Regions from separate parts of the Candidatus Villigracilis affinis genome, predicted to be linked through region 1. Evidence: riboswitches for the same ligand, from Rfam matches in the RefSeq annotation. Region 1 holds a riboswitch; each other region holds the start of a gene.
What was found. Region 1 has a riboswitch for S-adenosylmethionine ahead of IPI86_RS20780 (hypothetical protein). Riboswitches for the same ligand answer to the same signal wherever they lie in the genome.

Region 1 (7,998 bases):
TGCGCACTTAATGTCGGAAAGGCGGGGCGAATGTCACGGGGTTTATCTTTGTTCAAAAAACGCTTGTCAATTTTCCTGTGCGGATTCCAGGCACTGGCGGTTATGCTGGGGAGTGTTGGGTGTGTTCCACCATCCATCATGACACAGGCGCCTGTCGTTGCCGCTTTGGAAGCCTGTACACCAGTACCATTAGAGACCGTAAATGTATATCGGACGATTCCGCAACCGTGGGCAAACATCATCTTTGAATATGCCTACTCAACGACTCCCGTCACCTCCATTCCCTTAGACCCGTCCATTCCAGCATTTACACAATTTCAAGGAGCGCAATACGCCGCGTTCCAAAAGTTGATCACCGAAACACAACGCTGGTCTGATACGGAAACGATCACGTTGGATGGAGCCAACAAGGTACGAATCACGCTCACTTTCGTCAGCCCGCAACTACTCCAAGCTGTGTATCTCAACCAAGTATTAAAAGATGGGTACCCCACCAGCGGGTTTCCAGAACAACTTCAAAACATGCTCAACAATGTAGCCGCTCGTGACGAGCTGCTATTTCTGTTGACAGTCTCCCCGGCAAACAGCATCAACCCGATCCGCCACACCATTGAACTCCCAATTGATGAAATCATTCTAAACAATTCTGAAAACCTGCAAGTTCCACACAGCCATGACGACCATAATCTTGCCCAATCCATCGACACGGCATCAGATGCCGTATTTGGTTATCTTGCCTTTCCCTTCACCCAATCAACAAATGGTGAATGCAAATGGGTCCTGAATCCAAAATTCAACACGAACATTGTCGTTACCATGCCTTACATTAAAGTAGATGGCACCAAAAACAACACGTCCTATTCCTGGACAATTCCATATACCTCCCTGATCAACCAGGTGATAACTTTGGAGGCCCTTAATTTTAATCCCCCGCCCGGTTACAACTTAAGTATCATTACACCGTCGTCACTGCCGCCTAGCGGATTAAATCAGCCAAACTACGAACAGGATTTTGCAAAATTCATCTGGAAGCAGATCACGGGAAGTTATTAACCCATGAAAACCGTTTTCACGTTTGTGCCATCAAAAACGCATGAATTCCCAGACCATCCCGAAAGGCCCGGGCGGTTGGATGTGTTGGAGCCACTGCTTGCTTCCGTGGATGCGGAAAGAATCGAGGCGGTGCGTGCCACGCCTGAGCAGATCGCACTGGCACACGACCCGCAATTGGTCAAAGCCATTGCGGAGGTTTGCACACGCGGACCGGGCATCATCGATCACGCGCCTACCTATATCACGCAGACATCTTATGAAGATGCACTGCTCGCAGCAGGCGGCGTGATCACCTGCACGCGTGCGGTGCTCAACGGCGAGGCGCAGAACGCCTTCGCCATTGTCCGCCCGCCGGGGCATCATGCCGAGCCAGACCGCGCGATGGGCTTTTGCATTTTCAACAACATTGCCATCGCGGCGCGTGAAGCGCTGGCAAACGGATTACAGCGCGTGATGGTCATCGATTATGACGCGCATCACGGCAACGGCACACAGGCGGCTTGTGTGGATGACGACCGTTTTGGATTCATTTCGACCCACCAGTGGGGAATTTACCCGGGCACAGGCTGGATCAATGACGCGCCTCATGCAAAGGGACGGCTGGTCAATGTACCCTTGCATGAGTTTGCAGGCGACGGAACCTTCGCGCGCGTGGCTGATGAAATTTTCAAGCCCGTGGTGGAATCCTTCCGCCCGCAGATGCTGTTGATCTCGGCAGGCTTCGATGCGCATTGGAACGACCCGATCACCTCGCTGGGACTCTCCACGCGTGGGTATTATGAAATTTCAAAAAAACTTGTTGCGCTTGCAGATGAGCATTGCGGCGGCAAGATCGTCTTCGTTTTGGAAGGCGGCTATGACCCGCACAATGTGGCCAACGGGGCGATGGCTGTTTTCGACGCATTGACCCACTCTCCGTTAAGAAAAGATGCGGGCGATCCGTCGCCTTATCCTGATTCGAATCACGAGTCCCGCATTCATGATATTTTGAAATGGCACGGCATCGCACAATAAAAAAATTTTGTTGTAGAATCACTCGCGAAGGATAAAGGAGTGAGAGATGCAAAGAAAACAAAGTAAAGGTTTCGTTGAGCTTGAATGGGTTTGCCCAAGTTGCGACGGCGTCAACAAGGGGTCGAGGAAGACTTGTCAGGCTTGCGGAGCGCCCCAGCCTGATGATGTCAAGTTTCAGCGCGCAGCGGATGAAAAAATCATTACCGATGAGAAGGTTGCCAGCGCGGCAAAAGCAGGCGCAGACATCCATTGCGGTTTTTGCGGCACGCGCAACCCCGCCACTGCGACGAATTGTTCGCAATGCGGCGGCGATTTGAAGGAAGGCAAGGCAAGACAGGCGGGACAGGTTTTGCAGGCGGCTCCCGCTGTAAAGATCATCAACTGTAAAAATTGCGGAGCTGAGAATCCGAGCAGTGAACGGGTATGCGGCAAATGCGGCGCACCTTTGCCACGCACAGTCGTTGAGCCAGTTCCCGCGGCGGGAGTAGTGACACCTGCGGCAAAGGCTCAGCCTAAAAAGGTAAACTGGCTTTTGTTCGGCGGCATCGGCGCGTTTTTGGCGGTGTGTTGTATCGCAATCTTTGCCCTGTTTGTGTTCCCATCCAAGTCTGTGGAGGGGACCGTGGCCGATGTTTTCTGGCAGACTTCCGTTCCTTTGCAGGAGATCCGCGCGGTGAATTATTCCAATGAGCGTGGAAGCCCGCCCTCGGGTGCGTATGATGTTTCGTGTCATACGGAGAGCCAGGAAATCTGTGAAGACAAGACCGTGGATAGGGGCAATGGCTTCGCCGAGGTTGTGACCGAGTGCCGCACCGAAAGCCAGGATTATTGCAGTTACACCGTTGATGAGTGGGCGACCATTCAATCGTATGATTTGAGCGGCAGCGACCTGTTTCCAGAGTATGCAGAGCCGAGTGTATTCAATGGTCAGCGGCTCGGGAATGCGTCGGCGACCCTGACTGTCACCTTCAGCACCCCGAAGGGAGAAATTACTTATTCACCAGGCTCAGTCAGCGAGTTTCAACAATTTCAGATCGGCAGTACATGGACTTTGAAGTTGAACGCGTTGGGCGGGGTTTTGAGTGTGGGAAGGTAGGATAAGAAAAATGGAGACGGGCTGGTCAGGTGATGTTCAGCACAAGAAGCTCCCCAAACGGCCCACAGGCTCACAGGAGTATCAAAACTGGATAGATACTTTCGCCAAAACTCCCGACCCAATCGGGAGTTTTTCTCTTTATAATGAACTTATGAATGATTCAGTGGCAATTATCGGCGGCGGGCCTGCAGGGTTGATGGCGGCAGAGGTTTTGAGCGGACATGGCGTGCAGGTGGATGTGTATGATTCCATGTCATCGCTGGGGCGGAAATTTCTGATGGCGGGCAAAAGCGGATTGAATCTCACGCACTCAGAGCCGTTCGAAAAATTCGTTTCACGGTATGGAAATCGAAAAAATGAAGTGGAAAAGTGGTTATCCGATTTCACGCCCGATGACCTGCGCGAGTGGGCGCGCGGACTCGGGGTGGAAACTTTCGTTGGCACATCGGGGCGGGTCTTTCCGAAAGAGATGAAGGCCAGTCCGCTGTTGCGTGCATGGTTGAAACGGCTGGGCGATGCGGGAGTCAATTTTCATTTGCGGCACAGGTGGGTAGGAGGGATTATCGCCGGGGATGGCGGTGGGAGCATCATTAAATTTGAAACGCCCGAGGACGAAAAAACCGTCCATGCCGATGCGGTGATTCTGGCGCTTGGCGGGGGCAGTTGGGCAAGACTCGGCTCGGACGGCGTATGGGTCCATTGGTTGAAGCAGGCCGGGGTTAAGGTCGAAGCGTTGAAACCATCCAATTGCGGATTTGATGTGACATGGAGTCCACATTTTCGGGAGCGATTCGATGGTCAGCCGCTGAAATCGGTAGTGTTGTCGTTTGGGTCGTTCCATCAACAGGGTGAATTCATTGTGACGAAGGAAGGCGTGGAGGGAAGTTTGATCTACGCTGCTTCGGCGCCGCTCCGTGATGAGATCGAAGCCAACGGCAAGGCAGTCCTTGAATTGGACATGACACCTGACAGGTCACACGAGTGGCTGGTTGAAAGATTATCAAAACCGCGCGGCTCGCGTTCGATGTCGAGTCATCTTGAAAAGACGGTGGGGTTGAAAGGCGTGAAGGTGGGGCTGCTGCATGAGTTCATGCCAAAAGAGGAATTTTCAAACACAGAACGGTTGGCGGCTTTCATCAAACACATGCCCATCCCATTGATCGCGACACGTCCGCTGGATGAGGCGATCAGTTCCGCTGGCGGCGTGATGTTCGAATCTCTGGATGAACATTTGATGCTTCGCGAACTCCCAGGGATCTTTTGCGCAGGTGAGATGCTCGATTGGGAAGCGCCGACGGGAGGCTATTTATTGACCGCCTGTTTCGCCAGTGGACGCAAAGCAGGAAACAGCGCACTGGCATGGCTAAAAGATCATCAATGATTCCAGATAACCCTTTGAAAAGGAGAGAATATGAACAAGGATAAACGCGCGGAATTGCTAAAAGATGAATACATCATGCTGCAACATTTCTACGAAGACATGGACAGCAAAGGGTTGAACATCAAGAATTGGGCGATCACGGTCGCACTCGCAACGATCGGCGCTGGATTCCTGTACAAGAACAGTGTTTTGTTCCTCATTGCTTTTGGCGCCTCGATCGTGTTTTGGTTTCTTGAAGGTCACTGGCGGGGTTTATCTCATTTCTTTTCGACGCGGATTCAGGAAATCGAAAAGATCATCCGGGAGGAAAAGCACGGTGAAGCGATACCGCTTCAGACCTACGCAAGCTGGTCAAAGGAGTACAGCGCAAAAGGCGACCAGACCATCAAGTACATGCAAAAAGTGAATGTTGCAATTCCACATGTGTTTATTGCGCTGCTCAGTCTTGTATTATTTATTCTGGGTTTGTACGGCGTACTGTGAATCATTATAAAGAGAAAGAGACGCCACGAAAATTTTTGAGTTGACATGCCCTATTCGCTATGATATAAAAACGAAAACAATATTTTAGCTGTACTCATCCAGAGAGGCTGAGGGACCGACCCTTTGAAGCCTCGGCAACCGTTCAAGCGGTGCCAACTTCGGCAGACCGTAAACGAGTCTGGTAGATGAGAGATGATATGTGTCTCGCATGTCGCCTCTCACAATGAGAGGCGTTTTATTATGTCGTTGAAAGGAAGGCGTTCTGCCTGACGAAGCAATGACACGGAGAACCTAAATGGAAATCGGCGAAACAATTTACGTCACCACCCGCGAGGAATTCCGCGAATGGCTGGAAAAGAATCACAAGACCTGCAAAGAGATCTGGTTGATCCAGTACAAGAAATTCACCCAAAAGCCATCCATCCCATATGTGGATGCGGTGGAGGAAGCGATTTGCTTTGGCTGGATCGACGGCTTCGAAAAAGGCATGGATGATCAACGCTATGCAAAACGCTTCTCGCCGCGCAGGCAGAAATCCATTTGGACAGATGCGAATATCGAGCGGGCGCGAAAAATGATGGAAGAAGGAAAAATGACCGCAGCCGGGCGAGTACTGTTACCAAAAGGAATCTAAATATGCACGAAGATATTTTGAATATCCAGCAATTGATCGCTCGCTTTGCCAACAGCTTCGACGTGAAAGATTGGGATGGATTGCAGGCCTGTTTCACCGAATCACTTTACACCGATTACTCCGACCTGCGCGGCACGCCGCCCGAAACCATCTCAGCCAGTGAGTATGTAAGACTCCGCCGCGAGGTCGCTTGACCACTTGAAACTTCATCACGTGGTCGGGAATTATGAGGTTATCTTCCCCGATTTCGATGCCGCCGCCTGCCGCGCCTCAATGGTGGTTTGGAGAAGGTCCGAAACAGAGGAATTCACCACCCACTGCATGTATGATTTCCAGCTTGCAAGGCAATGGGGGGCATGGAAGATCAGCGGCATTACGCAAAAAGTCTTGTGGAGCGAGGGCGTCTCATCCATTCATAAAGGGCCCAAAGCCTAGCCATGTATCGAAAAGGCTGGCGATATTATCGCAACGTGACCCTGCTGTGGATATTGTTTTCGTCGTTCTTATGATCGGCGGCTACGCGTTGGAACACCCGCTGTATTGGACCCTAGTACTGTTTATATGGGTGCTCCGTTCGGCTTTCGGGAATGCCTTTCAATTTGCGCATCCATCCCGAAGATTCAACTGGGACAGCAAATCCAACCTGGTGTTCAAGGATCACTTTCAAATCGCGTGACGGACTGACCCCTCTTCGGGCGATTCCATGCTGGCAGAAATCGCGCCGTTATTATCCTGATCCACGGGTTGGGAGGCGCAGGCACCGACATGCTGGTCCATGCTTCATTTCTTGTCAACGCAGGCTACGGCGTGATCCATGATCGACCTGCGCGCTCATGGCAGCAGCGACGGCGACACATCCACCTACGGCCTGCGCGAAGCAGAGCGATGTTGCAGGCGCGGTGGATTACCTGCTCAGCCGCGTGGATGTCAACGGGGGCAAAGATCGGCGCGCTGGGGATTTCGCTCGGCGCACAAGCTGCCCTGCGCGGCGCGTTGAAAACAGACAAGATCCGTGCACTTGTCCTCGATGGTCTAAGCCCTGCCCGATTATCCGACCATGGCGGCTCCCCCAGATCCATACAGCGCTGGCTCAACCTGCCTTTCAACTGGCTGTACTATCGGATGTATGAATATATGATCCGCGGCAGGGATGCGGGTGTTTTGGAGGTGATCGGAAGAATCGCGCCTCGGCCCATCCTGCTGATTGCCAGCGGCTCGAAAGACATTTACTTCAGCCGATTATTTTACGAAGCAGCCAAAGACCCCCGCGAACGATGGGAAATCCAGACGGGCTTCACGGTGTGGCGCTTGCTGGCAACCCGCAGGAATATATTGATCGCGTGGTCGGCTTTTCAACCGAACCCTGCCGTGACCTGCCCCCCGAATGCGGCGCAGCGGACTGCGAATCCCGTTTTCATGAGTTCCTTGCCCTGGAATTCACAGATGCTGGCTACAGCATCGTCCATCACTTGACAGTCACTGCGTACGTGCTTCAGCACTCCAGCAGGTTGACTCGCGAAGGCTGGCTGCACGAGCGCGGATTACTACATGAATTCCTCGTGGAAAATAAGCCGCCTGCCTTCATTAGGAAACAGAACAAAGATTTGGTTGATAGTGGCAAGCGCACCTTCAAGATCAATTCAAGGGATGGTTTACCTGTTATAAATAAATCCACGTGGACGAAGACGATTCTCAATGTCCGCGCCGAGAATGCGGAAGTTTATTGCGCGGATGTGTTCACGTGGGCGAAGGCTGTGTTAGAAGATGCAGAAAGATTGGACGTCTGAAATTAAGTTTTGGAGAAACTAAACTTGCAAACAAGAAATATTTCAGTTGCCATTTCAAAAAGACCATTTGATGTTTCAAGTATCAAAATTGAAGCACCTTATGTCTGTTTAGTGTATTCAAATCAAGAGAATACAGGCGACAGTGAAATGGAAGCGATAGCCAATTGGATAATTTCATCTGGATGTCGTTACGCAGTTTGTGCTGGAATTGACTGTTCTGAATGGCATGATGCAATAGATACTGCATACATAATGAGCGACCCCAATTATTCTCCCCCAGACTCTCGGTTCATTATGACCTCGTGGCAAACAGAAGAATCTATAGAAGACATCGTTTGGTATTGGTTAGAGTTGACCAATTATGATGATAATATATTTGAAAATTATCTTCTCTTAATTATAGGTGAGACAGAAGATATTGAAACAAAAATCATGAACGCAGTAAATGAAATTCGTTTGTAATTGAAAACAAGCATTATTTAGGAGATTTAATGACCAATCGCAAATACACCAACCGCCGTTACCTTGACGCACTCGAAAAGAAAGTCCT
Region 2 (7,998 bases), on a different contig from region 1:
TGTTCCAGTAATGAGCCAACTTATCAGTGGAGCGAGCGCCATCGCAGCTGGGGGGATGCACGTCTGTGCATTGACCACGACGGGTGGGGTGCTGTGTTGGGGGGATAATAGCGCGGAGCAGTTGGGAAACATCACGCCTTTCTGGTCAACTTATGAGCCAGTGAGTGTGTTTGGGCTTTCCAGCGGGGTGAGTGCCATTGCGGCAGGACACTGGCATACTTGTGCGTTGACCACAACCGAGGGAGTGATGTGCTGGGGAAGTAATGGGGATGGTCAGTTGGGGAATAACTCAAATGTCGGCGGTTACACCCCAGTCAATGTAAGCGGACTTTCCAGCGGGGTGACTGCCATTGCTGTAGGTGGAGGGCATTCCTGCGCGTTGACTGCAACGGGCGGAGTGATGTGTTGGGGAAGTAATAGCAATGGTCAATTGGGGAATAATAACTCCAATAACCCAAGCCCAATCCCAGTCAACGTGGTTGGGCTATCCAGCGGGGTGGTTGCCATTGCTGCTGGTAGTTCTCATACTTGTGCGTTAACTGCGCTTGGAGGCATAAAATGCTGGGGTAATAATCAATTTGGACAATTGGGCAACAACACATTTGCTGATGAAAGCCTTCTGCCTGTGGATGTGGTGGGGCTTCCCAGTGGCGTGGTTTCCATTGCTACGGGAGAACATCATACCTGTGCGCTGACTTCAACTGGGGGGATGATGTGCTGGGGCGATAATGACAATGGACAATTGGGAAATAATTCATTGACCGTCAGTGCTGTTCCGGTGAATGTATCTGGTTTATCGAGTGGAGTTAGTTACATGACAGGAGCACGTTGGCATACCTGCGCGCTGACCTCAGACGGCGGAGGCATGTGTTGGGGGGCGAATGACTTTGGTCAATTGGGGGATGGAACAGATATCAGAAGCCTTATCCCAGTGTATATATCAGGTATGGCTCCTGTTCCCACCATATTCACAGATGTACCATCCACGTATTGGGCGTGGGAATATATCGAGCGATTGTATAACGCCGGCATCACCAGCGGATGCAGTGCCTCTCCGATGATGTATTGCCCGAGTCAACTGTCACCCGCGCCCAAATGGCCATCTTCATTTTGCGCGGCGTGCACGGGAGTTCCTATATTCCTCCAGCCGCAACTGGAACTGTCTTCACGGATGTCCCACTCGGTTCCTTCGCCGCAGATTGGATCGAACAACTTGCGTCAGAGGGAGTCACTGCTGGATGTGGCGGTGGAAACTATTGCCCGGATGCAACCATCACCCGCGCCCAAATGGCGATCTTCCTTTTGCGTGGTGAACATGGAAGTTCTTATGCTCCTCCTGTTGCAACAGGAACGGTTTTTGGGGATGTTCCGCTTGGTTCCTTTGCAGATGCATGGATCGAGCAACTCGCGGCCGAAGGTGTCACCAGCGGATGCGGCGGCGGCAACTATTGTCCTGATGCCAATGTGACACGCGCTGAAATGGCCGTCTTTTTAGTCAGAGCATTTAGTTTGCCGTAACAAATGAACTTGAAGCAAAAAGAGCCGCGAGATTCTCGCGGCTCTTTCTTTTTACCTATTACCTATTCACTCAAACTTCCTACAACCCCGCAGCCTTCTTCAGAGCCTCAGCCTTATCGGTGCGTTCCCAGGGGAATTCGATATCATCGCGGCCGAAGTGGCCATAAGCGGCGGTCTTGCGATAGATCGGGCGGCGCAGGTCAAGGTCACGGATGATTGCGCCCGGGCGCAGATCAAAATATTCGCTGACGAGTGCCGAGATCTTTTCATCTGCAATCTTGGCGGTGCCAAACGTTTCAACATTCACCGAAAGCGGATGAGCCACACCGATCGCATACGCCACCTGCACTTCAACGCGATCAGCCAGACCAGCGGCGACAATGTTCTTCGCCACATAGCGGGCCGCATACGCGGCGGAGCGATCCACCTTCGTGGGGTCTTTCCCGGAGAAAGCACCGCCGCCATGACGGCCCATGCCGCCGTAGGTATCGACGATGATCTTGCGTCCAGTCACGCCTGCATCACCCATTGGGCCGCCGATCACGAAACGACCGGTCGGGTTGATGAAGACTTTCAAGTTTTTATCAACCAAGCCTTCGGGCAGGGTCGGGTAAATGATGTGCTCGCTGACGAGTTCCATGATCTCAGATTGTGAGATCTCAGGCGCGTGCTGTGTGGAAATCAAAACAGTATCAATGCGCTTCGGTTTGCCATTGGAATATTCCACGGTTACCTGACTCTTGCCATCGGGGCGCAGCCAGGGGAGCACGCCGCTCTTGCGTTGTTCGCTCAAACGGCGCGATAATTTGTGCGCCATATAGATCGGCATCGGCATCAAGGTCGGAGTCTCATTGCAGGCAAAACCAAACATCATGCCCTGATCGCCCGCACCCACATGCTCAATACCAACGTCCTTCATCTCACCGCTTTTATCTTCCATCGCGTGATCCACGCCCAGCGCAATATCGGCGCTCTGGCTGGCCACGGCTGAAAGCACGGCGCAGGTATTGCCGTCAAAACCTTTATCGCTGCTGTCATAGCCGATCTCATTCACCACCTTGCGAACGAGTTCATCGAAGTTCACATAAGCGCTGGTGGTGATTTCACCCAGGAGTGCCACGAAACCCGTCTTGACAGCGGTCTCGCAAGCCACACGTGACATCGGATCCTGCTCGAGGCACGCATCCAAAACTGCATCCGAGATTTGATCGCAGATCTTATCAGGATGCCCTTCGGTCACCGATTCTGATGTGAACATCAGGCTGGGTGAAGACATGAAAGTATTACTCATTTTTTGTTTCTCCTTAAAAATATATTGCCCTTTCGACGTGAAAGGGCAATCGCATAAAGCTTATCTACCCTCTCATCTCCCAGAAATCTTCTGTCGGATTTGGCACCATATTCAACTTTCGCTGACTGGTTGTCGAGGCATCGCAGGGCCGTTCCCTCCGCCTCTCTGGATAAGAGCGCCGTATTGGGGCTATTGAATTGTGTCGCGATAATATCATAGATGACTTGCAGCGTAAAGATAAAAATGTTCAGGAAGATGAAAAACCGCTTCGCGCTTAACCGAAACTTGATTCTGTTTTAATCAGCACGCACGCACCTGAAGCCGATCTTCACCGAACTGCGGCCATAATATTCAGCCTCTCCCGGAAAAGCCGATGGGTCTGGACCCGTTTCATATCCGCGATTCGACACGCGTAGATTAAAAAGATTATCCTGAAACGAACCGCCGCGGATCACGCGCAGAAAATTCAACCCGCCGTTATCAGGTCCCAGCGGATTTGTACTTGGAGATTCTGTGTAGTAGCGGCCGCTATAATAATCTGCCACCCACTCCCACACATTGCCAGCCATATCCAGCACCCCAAACGGACTTGCTCCTGCAGGATACGAACCCACACGCGTTACATCGCCGACGATGTTATTTGCATTCGAATTCAATTCATTCGGAGGTTCGCCGCCCCATGGATAGGTTCGCAGGTCATCGCCGCGCGCGGCGCGTTCCCATTCCGCTTCGGTGGGCAGTCTGCGCCCCGCCCATTGACAGTAGGCATTCGCATCGAACCAGGTCACCTGAATGACGGGGTAATCCTGAAATTCGGCGTTGCCGAAATAATCTCCGCGATTATCCGAGTTGAGTTTGACGGGCAATCTGCATACGCCCGCCTGCACGCACAAGTTGTACATGCCGTTGGTCACTTCCACCTGATCCATCCAAAACGCGGCGAGTGTCACATCGTGCGCGGGGATTTCGTCATTTTCGAGCAGCACATCCAGCCCGCCCATTTTCACCGTCCCAGCAGGGATGAAGAGTTGGGTCATGCCGTCGGTGGGGGAGACTTTCATGGTTTCAGGCGTGGCAGTCAGCACAGGCGTGGACGTAGCCTCAGGAGTTGCTGTAAATGGAATCACTGTCGGCACAGGTGTATCCGATGGAATCAGGGTGACTGTTGCCGCAGGAGCAAGTGTGGGAGTGCTTTGACAGGCGGTGAGCAAGAGAATGAAAAGGAGGAGTGTTTTCTTCATTGAAGTTATTTTATTCAGCATATTTGGAGTGCGGACTTTAGCCCGCAATCCAGGTTGATGAATTGTTATTGAATCAAATCGATGGCGTTCTGTGCCTGATCTTCAAAAAAGTTGGGATTGATCTGGTCTGCTTTTTGCCAGGCTTTGAGCGCTCCGTCGTAATCGCCGTTGCGGTACAGACCGTATCCATACCACAGCCAGGCTTCTTCAGACATTTCCGTCACGCCTCGCGCGTAATCTGTCAGCACGAGCAGGTCTTCATTGCGATTGGAATGAAAATAAGCAAGGAACGGACCGAACTGATAGCGGAACATCCGCAATGGCAGACCGATCTCGCGTGCCTTGTCGTAGGCTTGTGCTGCTTCTTCGTAGCGGTCAAAATAAACGAGGTTACTGCCGAGATTGAACCACGCAAATGCGTCGGTGGGGTTTTGGGCGATGTCTGTTTCAGACGCAGATAATGCCAATTGCCGATTCAGGCTCGGGTCCCAGTTGGAAGCGAGCAGGCTCTTCATCTCATCCTCGAATTGCGGAAAGTAGATCACGATGTACAGGTTGTTGAACGGTTTCCATTCCTTTTCAAGTTGGGAATAGGAAATGCTCAGGTCGGCGCCGTGATAGGAATCTTGAATGGTGAAGGTTTGTGCGGCATCATCGTAGCCTGTGAGCAGAAGATAGTGCGCGGCCCATAAGTCATCGTTCGGGCCAAGCGCGTCGTTCGGGTCAAGCGATGTGACGCTTTCCACCATGACAGGATAATTTGCAGCAATCAATCGCTTAAGGGTTTCGATGCTTCCACCCACGCGATACTCCATGTTGAGCCAGCCCGCCTGTGTGCGGACGTAATATCGAAGTTCTTCGGGGTTGACGTTTCGATCCTGCAAAATGGGTTTGATCACGTTCGCGATGTCAGCCTGATTGCCTTCCCAGCCGTAGATATGCAAAGCCATCGAAAGTGTCGCGGGTCCGCAGTTATTTGGTGTTTGCTGTTCGAACGGCGGTGATGCGATTGATGCCTGTGCGGGCAGCGGCGCAAAAGTTGCCGTGGGCGTGATGGATGGAGTGAGGTCGATCATGGGTGTGGACGTGGCGGTTATGACGACAGTCGGTGTGATGGGGTGGGGTGTAACGGGTAAAGCGGTTGGCACAGGGCCGACTGGATCGAACACGTTCCTTGTGTAGATCATGAATTTTTCGATGCGCCACGAAAGAACCGATTTGATATATGGAATTTGGTAAACCAAAACAGCCAGCAGAAGCAAGCCTGCCAGCCCAATAATAATGTTTCGAATACGTTTGGACATCATGCGAGTCTACCACGCGTTCATGAATGGGAATTTAATTTTAGAATGGGCGAATTTTCCGAATATTCTCCTGTTGGTAAGAAAACAAAAAACGACCTTGTCCTAAAATCGCATTTTTGACTTGACGCTCTCCCATCTCACAATTATGATGAATTTCACATTATGAAAAATACGACACTTATGACCCTTGATCCTGAAAAATTACGTGCTGCCATGCGTGCCTGGTCGGCTGGTGTGACGGTGGTGACGGCCGTGCACGAAGGTCACAAACACGGCATGACCGTGAACTCGTTTACGTCCATTTCGTTGGAACCCGCCATGATCACCATTTCCCTGCGAGTATCCACACGCACGCATGAACTGGTATCCAAATCTGGCGCTTTTGGCCTGACGATCCTTTCGGCGGAACAATCTGATATTTCGAATCTTTTTTCGGGACAGGTGGCTGGTGCTGAAGACCGTTTTGCAAACCTGAAAACGGAAACGATGGTGACAGGTTCACCTTTGATCGCAGGTGGCCTGGCTTGGATGGATTGCCGTGTGGTTCAAACTTTCGATGCGGGCATGAATACGCTTTTCATTGCCGAGGTACTCGCCGCGCACGAAGCGAACGATGGGCCGCCGCTGATCTATCACAACCGCAAATATTGGAATTTGTCCGAAATATAAATTGAGACCCTAAAGGTTTGGAAAACTTTTAGGGTCTGTTTATGGGAGGCTTCCGTGACAGATCAATTGACCGATGGGGAAAAGCAAATCTTGCTGCGCCTTGCGCGCGAGGCAATGGAACATGCTGTGCGGGGAAAGATTTTTCCGCCTTTGGATGTTGAATCCCTCACACCGCGATTGCGCGAAAATGGTGCAACCTTTGTCACACTTACGGTCCACGGTAATTTACGCGGCTGCATCGGCGCGATCGAAGCGTATCAACCTTTGGTTGATGATGTGCGCGAACACGCTGCCGCTGCCGCACTTGAAGACCCGCGTTTTCGTCCCGTAACTGAAAATGAATTAAGCAGGATCAAGCTGGAGGTGTCGCGATTGACCGTTCCTCATCCGCTGGAATATTCTTCGGGCGAAGAACTGCCTGCGAAGCTGCGTCCGCATGTGGATGGAGTCATCTTGAAGGATGAGTTTCGCCGCGCCACTTTCCTCCCGCAGGTTTGGGAGCAGATCCCCGACCCCGAAGATTTCCTTGACCATTTGTGCGCCAAGATGGGTGCGAGGCGTGATCTGTGGCGAAAGACAAAATTGCAAGTTTATACATATCAGGTCGAAGAATTCCATGAAATGAATTAGAATCCAGCCATGGCTGAAGACCGACCCGACGACACCATGTTCCAGGATGCAGTGGAAGCTCTGCGGCGCGGAGACAAAACGCGCGCCAAAGAGTTGATCACGCTTCTTTTGAAAGCGGATCAGAATAACCCGACCTATTGGATCTGGCTCAGCGCCGCAGTGGATAACACCAAAGAACGCATTTACTGCCTGCAAACAGCGTTCAAACTGGACCCTGAAAATGGTACGGCGAAACGCGGCTTGATCCTGCTCGGGGCATTGGCTCCCGATGAAAGCATTCAGCCATTCCCCATGAACCGTCCGCGGGCGTGGGAGGAAAAACTTTTACTTGCAAATGAAAAGCCGAAGGAGCGGGGCTTCAAGGCTTTGGCGAAGAGTCCGATCACACGATTGGCTTTTGTATTGCTCATCGGCGCCGGGCTGGTCTCTGCAGTGATCTTTGGCCTCATCCTGCCGCGCCGCTCGAATGTGCGTCCCACCGAAACGAACACACCTGGCCCGTCACCGACTTTCACCACCACACCGACCTTGTTTGGGGCAACAGCGCCCCCGACCAAGGCAGTGCTTGGCCCCACACCATTGTCGTATTTCCTTCCTCAAACTTATACACCCACTGCAGTTTACGTCAACACACCGCGGGCGGCGCAGTCAGGCGATCAATACCGCCTGGCGCTGGCCGCGTATGCTGAAGAAAACTGGGACGAATACATCTCCAACATGCAGATCATCGCTTCGCTGGAACCCGATGCCGCCGATGTGCCCTACCTGATCGGCGATGCCTATCGTTTCAAAGGTGACGCTGACAGTGCTCTGGATTTCTATAATGAAGCCTTGAAGATCAATGAGGATTTTGGCCCTGCCTATCTGGGTTTGGCGCGTGCCAGATTGCTGGATAATCCCAAAGCAAATGTGGATGCTCTTTTCGAGCAAGCCATTGAACTCGATCCCGATTTTGGCGAAGTGTATCTTGAGCGGGCGCGTTACAACATCAACAACAACGACCCCGAAGCCGCCATTGTTGACCTAGACCGCGCGGATAGACTTATTCCTAATTCACCCACTGTGTACATGACCTATGCCGATGCCTATCTGGCATTGGATGACAAGAAGAGCGCGTTGGAAGCCGCCGAAACGGCTTATTCGCTGGATATCACCAATCTGGATGTGTATAAACTGCTCGGTAAATTACATATTGAAAGCGGCGAATACGAACGCGCTATTGAAGCTTTGGATGTGTACGCGGTCTATGAAACCGAAGATGATCAGGTTTTTGGTTTGCTTGGACAAGCCTATTATGAAATGGGAAATTACGAAGTTGCGACAAATAACTTCGACAGGGCAGAGG
Region 3 (7,998 bases), on a different contig from region 1:
TTCTTTTATCTTACCATGCGCAAGAAACAGCGGACAGAAACGAAATCACAAACTATTATGGATGAAAGTCACCCTTTTTATCGGGGTGCAACACCTTATTAGTTCAAAGCATGGCTCACCGAAGCCCGCACCATTGTCCAGCAGGCTTTGTTATATGGCGTGCGGATGCCGTGCTTTTGTCCCATTTTCATCACCGCGCCGCAAATTGCGTCGATCTCGGTCGGTGCGCCGCGCCGCACATCTTGAAACATGGACGAAAGATCTGTCGCCGTTTTGCGCGCCACATCCTCGGCGGCGCTGACAGGGTTGCTGAACGGCAGATCAACATGCTCCGCCTCGGCGACTTCGGCAGTTTCGCGCGCCAGCTCGCCCATCATTCTGCGGGCCTTGGGGTGCGAAAGCAATTCACCGTTTGGCACTTGCAGCAGCGCGGTCAACGGGTTGATGGCCGCGTTGATGACGAGTTTGCCCCAAATCAAAGATTGCGCATCAGCAACGATCTGCAAGTTGAAATTGGACGAACGAAGAGCCGTTTCCAACGGACCGAGAGCCTGATTCTGCTCAATAGAGATGACTCCTCTCCGCCTGCTCTCACCAAGCCCGACCAACCAACGTTGCTCCAGTGGTGGTCACGCCCATTGAAACCCGACCCATTCCCAAGTCCAGTGCGAGCGTTTCGAGATTACCGAGTCCATTTTGAAGCGTGAGCGCATGTCCATCCAACGCAAGGGATTCTTTCAACTGTCTCGCCACGCGCGCGGTCTGCCATGATTTGACGAGGACGATCGCAAACTTTGCGCCGCCCACCTCGCGCGGATCATCCGTGGCGTGGACTTGAAACGCGCGCTCGTTCCCATTTGCGTCCACCATTCGCGCGCCGCGCTGTTTCAATTCGGCAAGTCCCTTTTTCCAGGTGCCCAGCATATGCACACCGTGACCCGCTTCGCTCAACCGCGCCGCAAAGAGTGTGGCGAGCGCACCTGTGCCAACCAGAAGAATATCCTGTTTCATTTGATCTCTTCCTGAAATGCATGCCACTCTTCATCAGTCATTTCAACTGTGTGTTCAACCGCAGGGAATCGTTTTGTTTCGACATCGTCTACATATTCTGTAAACGCCTTGTTCATCTCCGCGTGGAAGTTTGCATATTGCTTGACGAACTTCGGCGTGAAGCGGTCGAACAACCCAAGCAGGTCATGCGTGACCAGCACCTGACCGTCACAGCCCACGCCTGCGCCGATGCCGATGGTTGGAATTGAAATTTGTTTGGAAATCACTTCAGCAAGCCGCGCAGGAACCGATTCGAGCACGATGCTGAATGCGCCAGCATCTTCCAAAATTTTTGCATCTTCAAGCAGACGTTTCGCCGCAGAAGCAGTTTTGCCCTGTGCGCGGAATCCGCCAAGCTGATGTACAGATTGCGGCGTAAGGCCGATATGCCCCATCACAGGAATACCCGCGCCAACGATCGCGCGGACAGCATCGGCACGTTCGCGCCCGCCTTCAAGTTTGACCGCATCCATACCGCCCTGTTGTAAAGCGGCCCGCATTTCGAAGCGCTTCCTCTGCTGAAACCTGATATGACATGAATGGCATGTCACCGACAAGCAAAGCTGATTTCGCGCCGCGAGCCACAGCCCGCGCGTGATGAAGCATTTCTTCCATCGTAACGGGTAATGTATTTTCGTAGCCCAATACCACCATCGCAAGCGAATCACCCACGAGGATGGAATCAATACCCGCCCTGTCCATCGCCATTGCAGTGGGATAGTCATAAGCGGTAAGCATGGTGATCGGTTCGCCGCGTTCCTTTTTTTGACGGAACGTAAGCGTGGTCACCTTTTTACGTGACGTGCTGGTTGAGACTGGTGTAACAGTTGACATGGTACCCTCCGATAAAGGTAGAGTCCGGTTTGCGTGCTCGCGCCCCTGATATGCACGCGATTTCGGCTTGATTGATTTTTTCGCCGTCACGTTCCTTTGGATACATGCGACTGACACATTATGACACAAAAAAATCTTTTTGGCCATCGTGCCTATCATATTGACCATCGCGGCATGGAATTTCTTACAAGTGCAATTTCACCCTTGACCAATCACACTCCATCGCATAGAATACCGCCCAATATGAACTCGGCCCACTTCTACATGACCATGACCACTACCACCTCCGGTACCCACCGCGAGGCGTTAGTGCTTGGATAGAAGTAACCGACAAAACAGGTTATCTCGAAACACACAACGCCTCGCGGAAACGCGGGGCGTTTTTGTTATCTTGACCTCACCCTGCCCCTCTCCCGAGGGGAGAGGAAAACATAAAGGAGAAGAACATGTCAGAAAAACAAACGCTCGTCATGAAATTTGGAGGAACATCCGTCGGTTCAGCGGATGCGTTGAAAAGCGCCATACAGATCATTCGTGATGCAAAAAAGGATTGGGATCGAGTCGTCGTTGTGACATCTGCCATGTCTGGCGTGACGAATCTGCTATTGGACTCTGCCGCCTCCGCTTCGCACGGGAAAGTTGATTCACTTCCAGCAGCAGAATCCACGCTGAGAGAAAAACACTTCGCCGCCGCAGACGCACTTATCAAAGATGAAGAACTTCGCGAGCAAACAAAATCCGAGATCAATGCGCTCATCCTCACACTTGTAGATCTGTGCAAGGCGATCGCCGTACTTGGCGAAGCCAGTCCACGGGCAATGGATGCGGTGGCATCGCTCGGAGAACGAATGAGTGTCTACTTGTTGGGTGCGGTCGTGAATGATGCTGGAGATAAAAGCGAAAGCCATTGTATCCACCGAGTTCGTGGTCACCAACGCGCATTACCAAAATGCACATCCCGATTTCAAAGCAACAACCGAAAAACACGGGGCTATTAAATCCATTAATGGACGAAGGAATTATCCCGATCACAACTGGTTTTATCGGCGCAACCCCCGAAGGCGCAATCACCACGCTCGGGCGCGGCGGCTCGGACTATTCTGCCGCCATCATCGGCGCTGTCCTCCCCGCTGACGATGTCTGGATCTGGACGGATGTGGACGGCGTGATGACCACCGATCCGCGCATTGTGCCAGAAGCGGTGACGCTGCCTGAGATCAACTACAGCGAAATCGCAGAACTTGCTTATTATGGCGCGAAAGTTCTGCATCCCAAAACCATCCGTCCTGTGCTGGATGCAGGAATTGGATTGCGCATTTGCAACACGTTCAATCCCAGTCACCCCGGCACGCGGCTGATCGCCAGCATCAAAAGCAACGGCAAAGTGGAAGGCAAAGTCATCAAAGCTGTGACGGCTATCCGCAAGCAGAGACTGATCACCATTGAAGGTCGCGGTATGCTGGGTGTCCCTGGTGTGGCGGCGCGCGCGTTTGGAGCGGTAGCCTCCACAGGCACAAGCGTTCCTCTCATCACGCAAGCGTCGTCAGAACAATCCATTTGTTTTGCGGTACCTTCGGAGCTCGCCCCTACTGTATTATCATCTCTTGAAAAAGCCTTCGCCGTTGAAATCGAAGACGATGACATCGACCGCGTCTGGGCCACAGAAGATGTATCCATCATCACAGTCGTCGGCGCAGGGATGCGTCACACACCTGGGGTTTCGGGCAGAGTGTTCAGCAAACTCGGCAATGACGGCGTGAACGTCCTCGCCATTGCGCAGGGCTCATCCGAAGTATCCATCTCTCTCGTTGTTGATGCAGTGGATACGGAAAATGCGGTCAAGGCGTTGCATGAACTTATTGTTGCAAGTTAACAAGTTTGCACGTTAGAACGTTACAAAACCTTCAAACCTTTAAACATTCAAACTTTCAAACACTAGGAGTCCGCATGTCCCAATCTCAAATCCCCGTAGCAATTCTCGGCGCGACAGGTTCTGTCGGCCAGCGATTTATTTCTTTGCTCGATAATCATCCGTGGTTCAAGGTGGTGGCACTCGCCGCATCAGACCGTTCCGTTGGGCAGCCGTATTCCAAAGCCGCCCGCTGGGTGTTGGATGACCCCATGCCTGCGTATGCGCGGGATATGATCGTTGTCCCTGCCAATACGGATGCGGTGCAAGCGAAGATCGTTTTCTCTGCTTTGCACACAGAAATCGCGAATGAACTCGAACCCGCCTTCGCAAAAGCAGGCGCGGCAGTCTGCTCAAATGCGTCATCGTATCGGCGCGGAGAGGATGTGCCGTTGCTGCTGCCTGAGATCAACGCGGAGCATATTCAACTGGTCAAGCAGCAGCGCAAGAACAACGGCTGGAGCGGATGCATTGTCACGAATCCCAATTGCACGAGCACAGGACTCACAATTGCGCTCAAGGCATTGGATGAGTCCTTTGGCGTGAAGAAAGTATTCATGGTTTCGTTACAGGCGCTTTCGGGCGCGGGCTACCCTGGCGTGCCATCGCTCGACATCATGGACAATGTCATCCCCAACGTGGGCAATGGCGGCGAAGAAGAAAAAGTGGAATGGGAACCGCGCAAGATGCTGGGCAAATTCAACGAAAGCAAAATTGATATGGCAAATATCACATTCAGCGCGCACACAAATCGCGTGGCTGTGATCGATGGTCACACCGTCTGTGCGAGCGTGGCATTGGACAAACCCGTTGAGCCAGAAGTTGCGATTCAAGCGTTACGCGACTATGCCGCAAAACCGTCAGCGAGGAATCTGCCTTCGACGCCCAAACCAGTTATCGAGGTTAAGGATGAGGCGGATAGGCCCCAGCCAAGACTCGACCGATTAACAGGCAAAGGCATGACGACAGTAGTCGGCCGCGTGAGGCGCGATCCAATCCTTGATCTTAAATTCGTTGTACTTTCACACAACACGATTCGCGGCGCGGCGGGTGCATCCATTTACAATGCGGAGCTGCTTGTGAATGAAAATCTTTTATAAAGAGTACCCAAACGGGTAACACGTTAATCTGTTCAATCGCTTGACACATTCACAAACGCCGTGATATAAACGGCGAAATTAAATATTCGCTCTTATCCAGAGAAGCTGAGGGACCGACCCTTTGAAGCTTCGGCAACCAAACAAAAGTTATGGTGCCAAATTCGGCAAATAGGAATGACAGCAAAACGTCATTCATATCTGGAAGATGAGAGGACGGTATAGACGTATACCTCTTCTTGTACTTTCAGAAGAGGTTATTTTTTTTTTTAATCTCTTCTGAAGGGCGGGTAAACATTATTCAAGAGGAGATAACTCAAATGTCCACAATCAAAGATCGCAAGTTAGGTTTCGCAACCCGCCAGTTACATGCGGGCTATTCACCAGATGCCACCACTGGCAGCCGCGCCGTGCCGTTGTACCAAACAACGAGCTATCAGTTCAAGAACACTGAACATGCCGCAAATTTGTTCGCGCTCAAAGAGCTGGGAAATATTTACACCCGCTTGATGAACCCGACCACCGATGTGCTTGAACAGCGCATTGCCGCACTCGAAGGCGGCGTTGCCGCTCTGGCCGCAAGCTCTGGACATGCCGCACAGGCACAGGCAATTTTCACTTTGTGCAGCGCAGGCGACCATATCGTTTCGTCATCCCGTTTGTATGGCGGCACGTACAACCAGTTCGCCTACACCCTGCCCAAGCTGGGGATCAATGTCACTTTTGTTGACCCAAGCGACCCGAAGAATTTTGAAGCGGCCATTCAGCCGAACACGAAAATTATTTACGGTGAGACTCTCGGCAACCCCGATATTTCCGTCTTCCCGTTTGAAGAAGTATCCGAGATCGCGAACAAGCACAAACTGATCTTGTTCATCGACAACACCTTTGCCACTCCGTATCTTTTCCGCCCGTTCGAATATGGCGCGCACGTCATCACCCACTCGACCACCAAGTTCATCACAGGCAACGGCACATCCATTGGCGGCATCATCGTGGACGGCGGCAACTACGATTGGAGCAACGGCAAGTTCGAGAATTTCAACACGCCCGATCCTTCGTATCATGGACTCGTATATTCCTCCATCGCCGCGGCGGGACTTCCCCCATTTGCGATCAAAGCGCGCGTGCAAGTTCTGCGCGATCTCGGCGCCTGCCAATCTCCGTTCAACGCATGGCAGACCCTGCTCGGACTCGAAACCCTCAACCTGCGCATTGACCGTCACGTGCAGAACACGCAAGCTGTTGCCGAATATCTTGAGGCTCATCCCAAAGTTAGCTGGGTCAAATACCCTGGCCTCAAGAGCCACCCCGATTACGCTCGCGCCAAGAAGTATCTTCCCAAGGGCGCAGGCGCAATTCTCGGATTTGGCATCAAAGGCGGCGCAGAAGCAGGCAAGAAATTCATCGAAAGCCTGCAACTCTTCAGCCACCTCGCCAACGTCGGTGATGCGCGCAGTCTCGCCATTCACCCCGCCACCACGACGCACAGCCAGCTCAGTGACGAGCAACAAGTCTCCGCTGGCGTCAGCCCCGATTTCATCCGCTTGAGCATTGGTCTCGAAGACTTCGAAGACATCAAGTGGGATCTGGAGCAGGCCTTAAATTCATAAGGATGAAGGCGGAAGGATGAAGGATGAAATTTTGTCCTTTGTCCTCATCCTTCATCCTTCATAATTCATCCTTTATGCCCGTAAAAATTCCAACCACCCTTCCCGCTCGTACCACTCTCGAAAACGAGAACATCTTCATCATGGACGAAGACCGTGCCATTCATCAGGACATCCGCGCTTTGCGTGTTGCCATTCTGAACTTGATGCCTACCAAGATTTCTACTGAAACACAGATCCTGCGCCTGCTTTCCAATTCGGCATTACAGGTGGAAGTCACTTTACTCAACACCGCCACGCATGAATCCAAGAACACCGATGCCGATCACTTGCTTGAGCATTATGTGACTTTCGATGATGTGAAGGATCAAAAATTCGATGGTCTCATCATCACTGGCGCGCCTGTGGAACAAATGCCCTTCGAAGATGTGGATTACTGGCAGGAACTCAAACGCATCATGGACTGGTCGGAGACGAATGTTGAATCCACATTTCACATTTGCTGGGGAGCGCAAGCGGGCTTGTATCACAAATACGGGATCCCAAAATACGACCTGCCCCGCAAGATGTTCGGTGTCTTTGAGCACCGTCTCTTAAATCGGACCGAAAGCCTGATGCGCGGCTTCGATGACATTTTCCTCGCCCCGCACTCCCGTCACACCGAAATCCGCCGCGAAGATATTGAGAAGCATTCCGAGTTACAGATCCTTGCTGAATCAGAGGATGCAGGCGTGTACATCGTCAGTGACAAAGACGGACGCAATCTTTACATCACGGGGCACTCTGAATATGACCCGCTCACCCTCAAAGGCGAATACGACCGCGACGTGAATAAAGGTCTGCCCATTCACGTGCCGAAAAATTATTATCCCAACGACGACCCGAGCAAAATGCCCAACGTCCGCTGGCGCGGGCATGCCAACTTGCTATACGCGAACTGGCTGAACTATTATGTCTATCAGTCCACACCGTTCGACCCGAATGAAATCCCCAAGAGAAATAAATGACCTCACCCCGCAAGTTCGGATTCAACACACGTCAACTGCACGAAGGCTACACTCCCGACCCAGCCACAGGCAGCCGCGCCGTTCCCATCTATCAAACCACTGCCTACGACCTGCAAAGCACAGACCGCGCCGCGAGACTCTTTGCGCTACAAGAGAGCGGCAACATTTACACGCGCATCTCGAACCCCACGAGTAACGTCTTTGAGAAACGCATTACATCCCTCGAAGGCGGAGTTGGCGCCGTGGAAGTTGGTTCAGGTCATGCGGCGCAAGCCACTGCCATCCTCACCATTTGCGAAGCGGGCGACCACATCGTTTCCACATCCACACTGTATGGCGGCACGGTCACACAATTCAAATCTACATTTCCGAAACTCGGCATCAAGGTCACATTGGTTGACCCCAACGATCCAGAAAATTTCCGCCGCGCCATTCAGCCGAACACAAAAATAATCTACGGCGAAACCATCAGCAACCCGCTCGGCAACATC
Region 4 (7,998 bases), on a different contig from region 1:
TCTTTGTTCTGTTTCCTAATGAAGGCAGGCGGCTTATTTTCCACGAGGAATTCATGTAGTAATCCGCGCTCGTGCAGCCAGCCTTCGCGAGTCAACCTGCTGGAGTGTTGGAGCATGTACACGGTTACGGTCAAGTGATGGACGATGCCGTAGCCAGCATCTGTGAATTCCAGGGCAAGGAACTCATGAAAACGGGATTCGCAGTCTGCTGCGCCGCATTCGGGGCAGGTCATGGCAGGGTTCGGTTGAAAAAGCCGACCACGCGATCAATATATTCCTGCGGGTTGCCAGCAAGCGCCACACCGTGAAGCCCGTCGTGGATTTCCCATCGTTCGCGGGGGTCTTTGGCTGCTTCGTAAAATAATCGGCTGAAGTAAATGTCTTTCGAGCCGCTGGCAATCAGCAGGATGGGGCGAGGCGCGATTCTTCCGATCACCTCCAAAACACCCGCATCCCTGCCGCGGATCATGTATTCATACATCCGATAGTACAGCCAGTTGAAAGGCAGGTTGAGCCAGCGCTGTATGGATCTGGGGGAGCCGCCATGGTCGGATAATCGGGCAGGGCTTAGACCATCGAGGACAAGTGCGCGGATCTTGTCTGTTTTCAACGCGCCGCGCAGGGCAGCTTGTGCGCCGAGCGAAATCCCCAGCGCGCCGATCTTTGCCCCGTTGACATCCACGCGGCTGAGCAGGTAATCCACCGCGCCTGCAACATCGTCTGCTTCGCGCAGGCCGTAGGTGGATGTGTCGCCGTCGCTGCTGCCATGAGCGCGCAGGTCGATCATGAATACGCCGTAGCCTGCGTTGACAAGAAATGAAGCATGGACCAGCATGTCGGTGCCTGCGCCTCCCAACCCGTGGATCAGGATAATAACGGCGCGATTTCTGCCAGCATGGAATCGCCCGAAGAGGGTCAGTCCGTCACGCGATTTGAAAGTGACTTCCTTGAACACCAGGTTGGATTTGCTGTCCCAGTTGAATCTTCGGGATGGATGCGCAAATTGAAAGGCATTCCCGAAAGCCGAACGGAGCACCCATATAAACAGTACCAGGGTCCAATACAGCGGGTGTTCCAACGCGTAGCCGCCGATCATGAGAACGACGAAAAACAATATCCACAGCAGGGTCACGTTGCGATAATATCGCCAGCCTTTTCGATACATGGCTAGGCTTTGGCCCCTTTATGAATGGATGAGACGCCCTCGCTCCACAAGACTTTTTGCGTAATGCCGCTGATCTTCCATGCCCCCCATTGCCTTGCAAGCTGGAAATCATACATGCAGTGGGTGGTGAATTCCTCTGTTTCGGACCTTCTCCAAACCACCATTGAGGCGCGGCAGGCGGCGGCATCGAAATCGGGGAAGGTAACCTCGTAATTCCCGACCAGGTGATGAAGTTTCAAGTGGTCAAGCGACTCGCGGCGGAGTCTTACATACTCACTGGCTGAGATGGTTTCGGGCGGCGTGCCGCGCAGGTCGGAGTAATCGGTGTAAAGTGATTCGGTGAAACAGGCCTGCAATCCATCCCAATCTTTCATGTCGAAGCTATTGGCGAAACGGGCGACCAATTGCTGGATATTCAAAATATCTTCGTGCATATTTAGATTCCTTTTGGTAACAGTACTCGCCCGGCTGCGGTCATTTTTCCTTCTTCCATCATTTTTCGCGCCCGCTCGATGTTCGCATCTGTCCAAATGGATTTCTGCCTGCGCGGCGAGAAGCGTTTTGCATAGCGTTGATCGTCCATGCCTTTTTCGAAGCCGTCGATCCAGCCGAAGCAAATGGCTTCCTCCACCGCATCCACATAAGGGATGGATGGCTTCTGGGTGAATTTCTTGTACTGGATCAACCAGATCTCTTTGCAGGTCTTGTGATTCTTTTCCAGCCATTCGCGGAATTCCTCGCGGGTGGTGACGTAAATTGTTTCGCCGATTTCCATTTTAAATTCTCCGTGTCATTGCTTCGTAAGGCAAAACGCCTTCCTCTCAACGACATAATAAAAACGCCTCTCATTGTGAGAGGCGACATGCGAGACACATATCATCTCTCATCTACCAGACTCGTTTACGGTCTGCCGAAGTTGGCACCGCTTGAACGGTTGCCGAGGCTTCAAAGGGTCGGTCCCTCAGCCTCTCTGGATGAGTACAGCTAAAATATTGTTTTCGTTTTTATATCATAGCGAATAGGGCATGTCAACTCAAAAATTTTCGCGGCGTCTCTTTCTCTTTATAACAATTCATAGTACACCGTACAAACCCAGAATAAATAATACAAGACTGAGCAGCGCAATAAACACATGTGGAATTGCAACATTCACTTTTTGCATGTACTTGATGGTCTGGTCGCCTTTTGCATTATATTCCTTTGACCAGCTTGCGTAGGTCTGAAGCGGTATCGCTTCACCATGCTTTTCCTCCCGGATGATCTTTTCGATTTCCTGAATCCGCGTCGAAAAGAAATGAGATAAACCCCGCCAGTGACCTTCAAGAAACCAAAACACAATCGAGGCGCCAAAAGCAATAAGGAACAAAACGCTGTTCTTGTACAGGAATCCAGCGCCGATCGTTGCGAGTGCGACCGTGATCGCCCAATTCTTGATGTTCAACCCTTTGCTGTCCATGTCTTCGTAGAAATGTTGCAGCATGATGTATTCATCTTTTAGCAATTCCGCGCGTTTATCCTTGTTCATATTCTCTCCTTTTCAAAGAGTTTCTGGAATTATTGATGAGCTTTTATCCATGCCATTGCGCTGTTTCCTGCTTTGCGTCCACTGGCGAAACAGGCGGTCAATAAATAGCCTCCTGTCGGCGCTTCCCAATCGAGCATCTCGCCTGCGCAAAAGATCCCTGGGAGTTCGCGAAGCATCAAATGTTCATCCAGCGATTCGAACATCACGCCGCCAGCGGAACTGATCGCCTCATCCAGCGGACGTGTCGCGATCAATGGGATGGGCATGTGTTTGATGAAAGCCGCCAACCGTTCTGCATTTGAAAATTCCTCTTTTGGCATGAACTCATGCAGCAGCCCCACCTTCACGCCTTTCAACCCCACCGTCTTTTCAAGATGACTCGACATCGAACGCGAGCCGCGCGGTTTTGATAATCTTTCTACCAGCCACTCGTGTGACCTGTCAGGTGTCATGTCCAATTCAAGGACTGCCTTGCCATTGACTTCGATCGCATCACGGAGCGGCGCCGAAGCAGCGTAGATCAAACTCCCCTCCACGCCTTCCTTCGTCACAATGAATTCACCCTGTTGATGGAACGACCCAAATGACAACACAATCGATTTCAGCGGCTGACCATCGAATCGCTCCCGAAAATGCGGACTCCACGCCACATCAAATCCGCAATTGGATGGTTTCAACGTTTCGACCTTAACCCCGGCCTGCTTCAACCAATTGACCCATACGCCGTCCGAGCCGAGTCTTGCCCAACTGCCCCCGCCAAGCGCCAGAATCACCGCATCGGCATGGACAGTTTTTTCGTCCCCGGGCGTTTCAAATTTAATGATGCTCCCGCCACTGTCCCCGGCGGTGATTGCTCCAACCCACCTGTGCCGCAAATGAAAATTGACTCCCGCATCGCCCAGCCGTTTCAACCAAGCCCGCAGCAGGGGGCTGGCCTTCATCTCTTTCGGAAAGACTCGACCCGATGTACCAACGAAAGTTTCCACCCCGAGTCCGCGCGCCCACTCGCGCAGGTCATCGGGCGTGAAATCAGATAACCACTTTTCCACTTCATTTTTTCGATTTCCATAGCGTGAAACGAATTTCTCGAACGGCTCTGCGTGCGTGAGATTCAATCCGCTTTTGCCCGCCATCAGAAATTTCCGCCCCAGCGATGGCATGGAATCGTAGACATCCACCTGCACACCATTTCCACTCAAAACCTCTGCCGCCATCAACCCTGCAGGCCCGCCGCCGATAATTGCCACTATCTGATTCATATGGTCATTATAAAGGGATTTCGTTTTCAACATGTCATCGCGAGCCGCCGATGTTCTTCCGGCGGCGTGGCGATCTCCGGGCTATGGGCGGTGCGCTGTAATTAAAAGATTGCTTCGGCGGAACTGCTCCGCCTTGCAATGATATTAACAATCAAATTTGATGATACAGTCTTTGCCCCGCTGGGATGTTACGTATTCTGCTCACGCTGTTTCCAATTATGTTCGTGATGTAAAGGTCGGTCAAATCATCGCCGCCGAAAGCGGGATTGGCAGGCGCGATCTTTCTGCATTAAATGGTTTCATTTTTATGCGCAATCAAATTGATGACAATTGGAATGGTTTTATGGTTTCCAAAGTTGAATACTTTCCATAATGTGTTGAAAACTTGGCGAAAAGTTTTCAACAAGACTTGGATTGTCTATTAGTTCGACGACCTTTGGGTCTTGAAACTCCTCTAACAAGAAGATTGCAATTTGTTCGTCTTTGTTGTAGAGAAATGCTTCCAGGAAGATGGATGGTTCTTTCCATAAAATCTCAATGCCTTGAAAATCAATCAGATATACAGACTGCTTCCAGTGCGTATCAAAACTTTGAGGTTCGGAGGTTCTTGTATGGGATATGAGATTTTCCCATTGGGAAATAGGCTGCGTAAACACCATTTGGGGAAACCTGAGAAATTCATCCGGGTCTGAGTTATTAATCACAAGATTGGAAATAATAAGGCTGATGCCTTTTATTCTCGAGTCTTCGGGGGATTCTGGGGGAGGAATCATGTAAAAATAAAATACTTCTGGGCCAGCTACTCCTTTTTGAATATTCCAATTGCCAGGGGCTTCAAAGTATATCTTGTTTGAATTATGATACACCCATAAATCGTTCGTGTTGGGAACGATTGGTAACTTTGTCGAGCAGTCTGAATCTGGTAGGAAATAGCATTTGGGAAACGGAGTTGCTGTAACTACTACAGCAGGCGCAGTCTCCACTGTAGCTGGAGGATCAGATGACCAACTCGAATCGATAACACCCCAAGCTTCACTCACTGTCATTCCAACGAAATTATCAAGTGGAAATCGTTCCAATTCCTTTTCTATATCTTCCCGAAATGATTCACTTGCAAATTGAGCTTCCCATTCCCATTCCTCTTTCAACCTGTTTATCTGCTCCTCTGTAATTCGAACCGTATCGCCTTCGCCGTTTACCAAAGCTTCGATCCCTAGGGTAAACAAATCCACTACTTGCCAGAATTCGTCAAGATGTTCCGGGTGGGCGTTTACTATCTGGTATTGTTCTTCGCCGTGTTTTATTAGCAAACCTCTATAGTATGGCCCGGCAGATGATTTTTCCAAAATCTCAGCATCGAAACGCAAAAATATGGCAACGGCATGGGTCTTGTCGTAGAACGCTCTGACGGAATCGTTTAATGGAGAAAACAATAAAATCAGAAAGGTAAATGTAATAATAGTAAAGGCTATCACAAACCTGCGTTTCTTTGAATTTTCCATATATCTACCTTCTATTCAGCAATTCGTGCGTGATGCATCACACGGAGGCTTACCTTTGGGCAGGGTTTCTTATGCTTCCTTCTCCTACCTTCCACGCTCAAAACCCCGCCCAACGCGTTCAACTTCAAAGTCCATGTACTGCCGATCTGGAACTGTTGAAACTCGCTGACCGAGCTCGGCGAATAGGTAATGGTTCCCTTCGGCGTATCGAAGGTGACAGTCAGGGTCGCCGACGCATTCCCCAAGCCGCTGACCATTGAATACACTGGGCTCTGCATACTCTGAAACAGGTCGCTGCCGCTCAAATCATATGATTGAATGGTCGCCCACTCATCGACGGTATAACTACAATAATCCTGGCTTTCGGTGCGGCACTCGGTCACAACCTCGGCGAAGCCATTGCCCCTATCCACGGTCTTGTCTTCGCAAATTTCCTGGCTCTCCGTATGACACGAAACATCATACGCACCCGAGGGCGGGCTTCCACGCTCATTGGAATAATTCACCGCGCGGATCTCCTGCAAAGGAACGGAAGTCTGCCAGAACACGTCGGCCACGGTCCCCTCCACAGACTTGGATGGGAACACAAACAGGGCAAAGATCGCGATACAACACACCGCCAAAAACGCGCCGATGCCGCCGAACAAAAGCCAGTTTACCTTTTTAGGCTGAGCCTTTGCCGCAGGTGTCACTACTCCCGCCGCGGGAACTGGCTCAACGACTGTGCGTGGCAAAGGTGCGCCGCATTTGCCGCATACCCGTTCACTGCTCGGGTTCTCAGCTCCGCAATTTTTACAGTTGATGATCTTTACAGCGGGAGCCGCCTGTATAACCTGTCCCGCCTGTCTTGCCTTGCCTTCCTTCAAATCGCCCCCACACTGCGAACAATTTGTCGCAGTGACAGGGTTGCGCGTGCCGAAAAACCGCAATGGATGTCTGCGCCTGCTTTTGCCGCGCTGGCAACCTTCTCATCGGTAATGATTTTTTCATCCGCTGCGCGCTGAAACTTGACATCATCAGGCTGGGGCGCTCCGCAAGCCTGACAAGTCTTCCTCGACCCCTTGTTGACGCCGTCGCAACTTGGGCAAACCCATTCAAGCTCAACGAAACCTTTACTTTGTTTTCTTTGCATGACTCTCTCCTTTAAACAGGAGTGATTCTACAACAAAATTTTTTTATTGTGCGATACCATGCCATTTCAAAATATCATGAATGCGGGACTCGTGATCCGAATCAGGATAAGGCGACGGATCGCCCGCATCTTTCTTTAACGGAGAGTGGGTCAATGCGTTAATACCCGCGCGTGGAGAGTCCCAGCGAGGTGATCGGGTCGTTCCAATGCGCATCGAAGCCTGCCGAGATCAACAGCATCTGCGGGTGGAAGGATTCCACCACGGGCTTGAAAATCTCGTCAGCCACGCGCGCGAAGGTTCCGTCGCCTGCAAACTCATGCAAGGGTACATTGACCAGCCGTCCTTTGCGTGAGGCGCGTCATTGATCCAGCCTGTCCGGGGTAAATTCCCCCACTGGTGGGTCGAAATGAATCCAAAACGGTCGTCATCCACACAAACCGCCTGTGTGCCGTTGCCGTGATGCGCGTCATAATCGATGACCATCACACGCTGTAATCCGTTTGCCAGCGCTTCGCGCGCTGCGATGGCAATGTTGTTGAAAATGCAAAAGCCCATCGCGCGGTCTGGCTCGGCATGGTGCCCCGGCGGTCGGACAATGGCGAAGGCGTTCTGCGCCTCGCCGTTGAGCACCGCACGCGCGCAGGTGATCACGCCGCCTGCTGCGAGCAATGCATCTTCATAAGAGGTCTGTGTAATATAGGTTGGCGCGTGATCGATAATGCCCGGTCCACGTTTGCAAACCTCCGCAATGGCTTTGACCAATTGAGGGTTGTGTGCCTGTGCGATCTGCTCAGGCGTAGCGTGCACCGCCTCAATTCTTTCCGCATCCACCGAAGCAAGCAGCGGCTCCAGCACATCCAACCGCCCGGGCCTTTCGGGGTGGTCTGGGAATTCATGCGTTTTTGAGGGCACAAAAGTAAAAATGGTTTTCATGAGTTAATAACTTCCAGTAATCTGCTGCCAGATGAATTTTGCAAAATCCTGTTCGTAGTTTGGCTGATTTAATTTGACGGGAGGCAGCGGATACGGCGTAATGACGTTGAAGTCGTAACCGAGCGGCGGATTGAAGTTGGGAGCGCTGAAAGAAGGTCCCTGATCAATCAGGGATGTGTATGGAATTGTCCACGAATAAGACGAGGGACTTCGATTGCCGTCCACCTCAAGGTGCGGCATCGTGACCACGATATTCGTGTTGAATTTCGGGTTCAAAACCCACTTGCATTCGCCGTTTTCGGGTTTGGTAAAGGGAAAGGCAAGGATTCCGAAAACGGATGCGGATTCAGCAGTAGTGTCTATGGATTGCGCCAGGTTGTAATCGTCGTGGCTGTGTGGCACTTCCAGATTTTCCGAATTGTTGAGAACAATCTCGCTGACAGGGAGTTTGATGGTGTGCCGTATTGGGCTGACGCTATTG

Region 2: it holds a riboswitch for S-adenosylmethionine, as region 1 does, so the genes downstream of both, metK (methionine adenosyltransferase) here and IPI86_RS20780 (hypothetical protein) in region 1, are expected to answer to the same signal.
Region 3: it holds a riboswitch for S-adenosylmethionine, as region 1 does, so the genes downstream of both, IPI86_RS18680 (O-acetylhomoserine aminocarboxypropyltransferase/cysteine synthase family protein) here and IPI86_RS20780 (hypothetical protein) in region 1, are expected to answer to the same signal.
Region 4: it holds a riboswitch for S-adenosylmethionine, as region 1 does, so the genes downstream of both, IPI86_RS14030 (hypothetical protein) here and IPI86_RS20780 (hypothetical protein) in region 1, are expected to answer to the same signal.

Annotation. Positions count from the first base shown of each region.
Region 1 is NZ_JADJKT010000038.1:2,189-10,186, reverse strand. It holds gene IPI86_RS20805 (hypothetical protein) at 31-1,053, shown strand; gene IPI86_RS20800 (histone deacetylase) at 1,057-2,067, shown strand; gene IPI86_RS20795 (zinc ribbon domain-containing protein) at 2,114-3,163, shown strand; gene IPI86_RS20790 (TIGR03862 family flavoprotein) at 3,315-4,544, shown strand; gene IPI86_RS20785 (hypothetical protein) at 4,575-5,027, shown strand; SAM riboswitch class I at 5,119-5,219, shown strand; gene IPI86_RS20780 (hypothetical protein) at 5,323-5,661, shown strand; gene IPI86_RS20775 (nuclear transport factor 2 family protein) at 5,664-5,855, shown strand; gene IPI86_RS20770 (hypothetical protein) at 5,860-6,096, shown strand; gene IPI86_RS20765 (hypothetical protein) at 6,427-7,134, shown strand; gene IPI86_RS20760 (DUF5946 family protein) at 7,035-7,448, shown strand; gene IPI86_RS20755 (hypothetical protein) at 7,473-7,910, shown strand; gene IPI86_RS20750 (homocysteine S-methyltransferase family protein) at 7,940-7,998, shown strand, end outside.
Region 2 is NZ_JADJKT010000036.1:94,795-102,792, reverse strand. It holds gene IPI86_RS15610 (S-layer homology domain-containing protein) at 1-1,468, shown strand, start outside; gene metK (methionine adenosyltransferase) at 1,598-2,809, opposite strand; SAM riboswitch class I at 2,879-2,985, opposite strand; gene IPI86_RS15600 (SUMF1/EgtB/PvdO family nonheme iron enzyme) at 3,106-4,050, opposite strand; gene IPI86_RS15595 (C39 family peptidase) at 4,116-5,357, opposite strand; gene IPI86_RS15590 (flavin reductase family protein) at 5,517-6,023, shown strand; gene amrA (AmmeMemoRadiSam system protein A) at 6,078-6,653, shown strand; gene IPI86_RS15580 (tetratricopeptide repeat protein) at 6,663-7,998, shown strand, end outside.
Region 3 is NZ_JADJKT010000036.1:754,008-762,005, forward strand. It holds gene IPI86_RS18650 (ketopantoate reductase C-terminal domain-containing protein) at 99-608, opposite strand; gene IPI86_RS18655 (2-dehydropantoate 2-reductase) at 592-1,011, opposite strand; partial or broken gene panB (3-methyl-2-oxobutanoate hydroxymethyltransferase) at 1,008-1,884, opposite strand; gene IPI86_RS18665 (hypothetical protein) at 2,331-2,882, shown strand; gene IPI86_RS18670 (aspartate kinase) at 2,891-3,757, shown strand; gene asd (aspartate-semialdehyde dehydrogenase) at 3,832-4,893, shown strand; SAM riboswitch class I at 4,983-5,105, shown strand; gene IPI86_RS18680 (O-acetylhomoserine aminocarboxypropyltransferase/cysteine synthase family protein) at 5,211-6,503, shown strand; gene metA (homoserine O-succinyltransferase) at 6,578-7,507, shown strand; gene IPI86_RS18690 (O-acetylhomoserine aminocarboxypropyltransferase/cysteine synthase family protein) at 7,504-7,998, shown strand, end outside.
Region 4 is NZ_JADJKT010000029.1:102,863-110,860, forward strand. It holds gene IPI86_RS14015 (DUF5946 family protein) at 1-233, opposite strand, end outside; gene IPI86_RS14020 (alpha/beta fold hydrolase) at 230-1,165, opposite strand; gene IPI86_RS14025 (nuclear transport factor 2 family protein) at 1,168-1,599, opposite strand; gene IPI86_RS14030 (hypothetical protein) at 1,602-1,940, opposite strand; SAM riboswitch class I at 2,046-2,146, opposite strand; gene IPI86_RS14035 (hypothetical protein) at 2,238-2,690, opposite strand; gene IPI86_RS14040 (TIGR03862 family flavoprotein) at 2,720-3,949, opposite strand; gene IPI86_RS14045 (hypothetical protein) at 4,291-5,451, opposite strand; gene IPI86_RS14050 (zinc ribbon domain-containing protein) at 5,463-6,317, opposite strand; gene IPI86_RS14055 (zinc finger protein) at 6,314-6,583, opposite strand; gene IPI86_RS14060 (hypothetical protein) at 6,742-6,906, opposite strand; partial or broken gene IPI86_RS14065 (histone deacetylase) at 6,948-7,517, opposite strand; gene IPI86_RS14070 (hypothetical protein) at 7,521-7,998, opposite strand, start outside.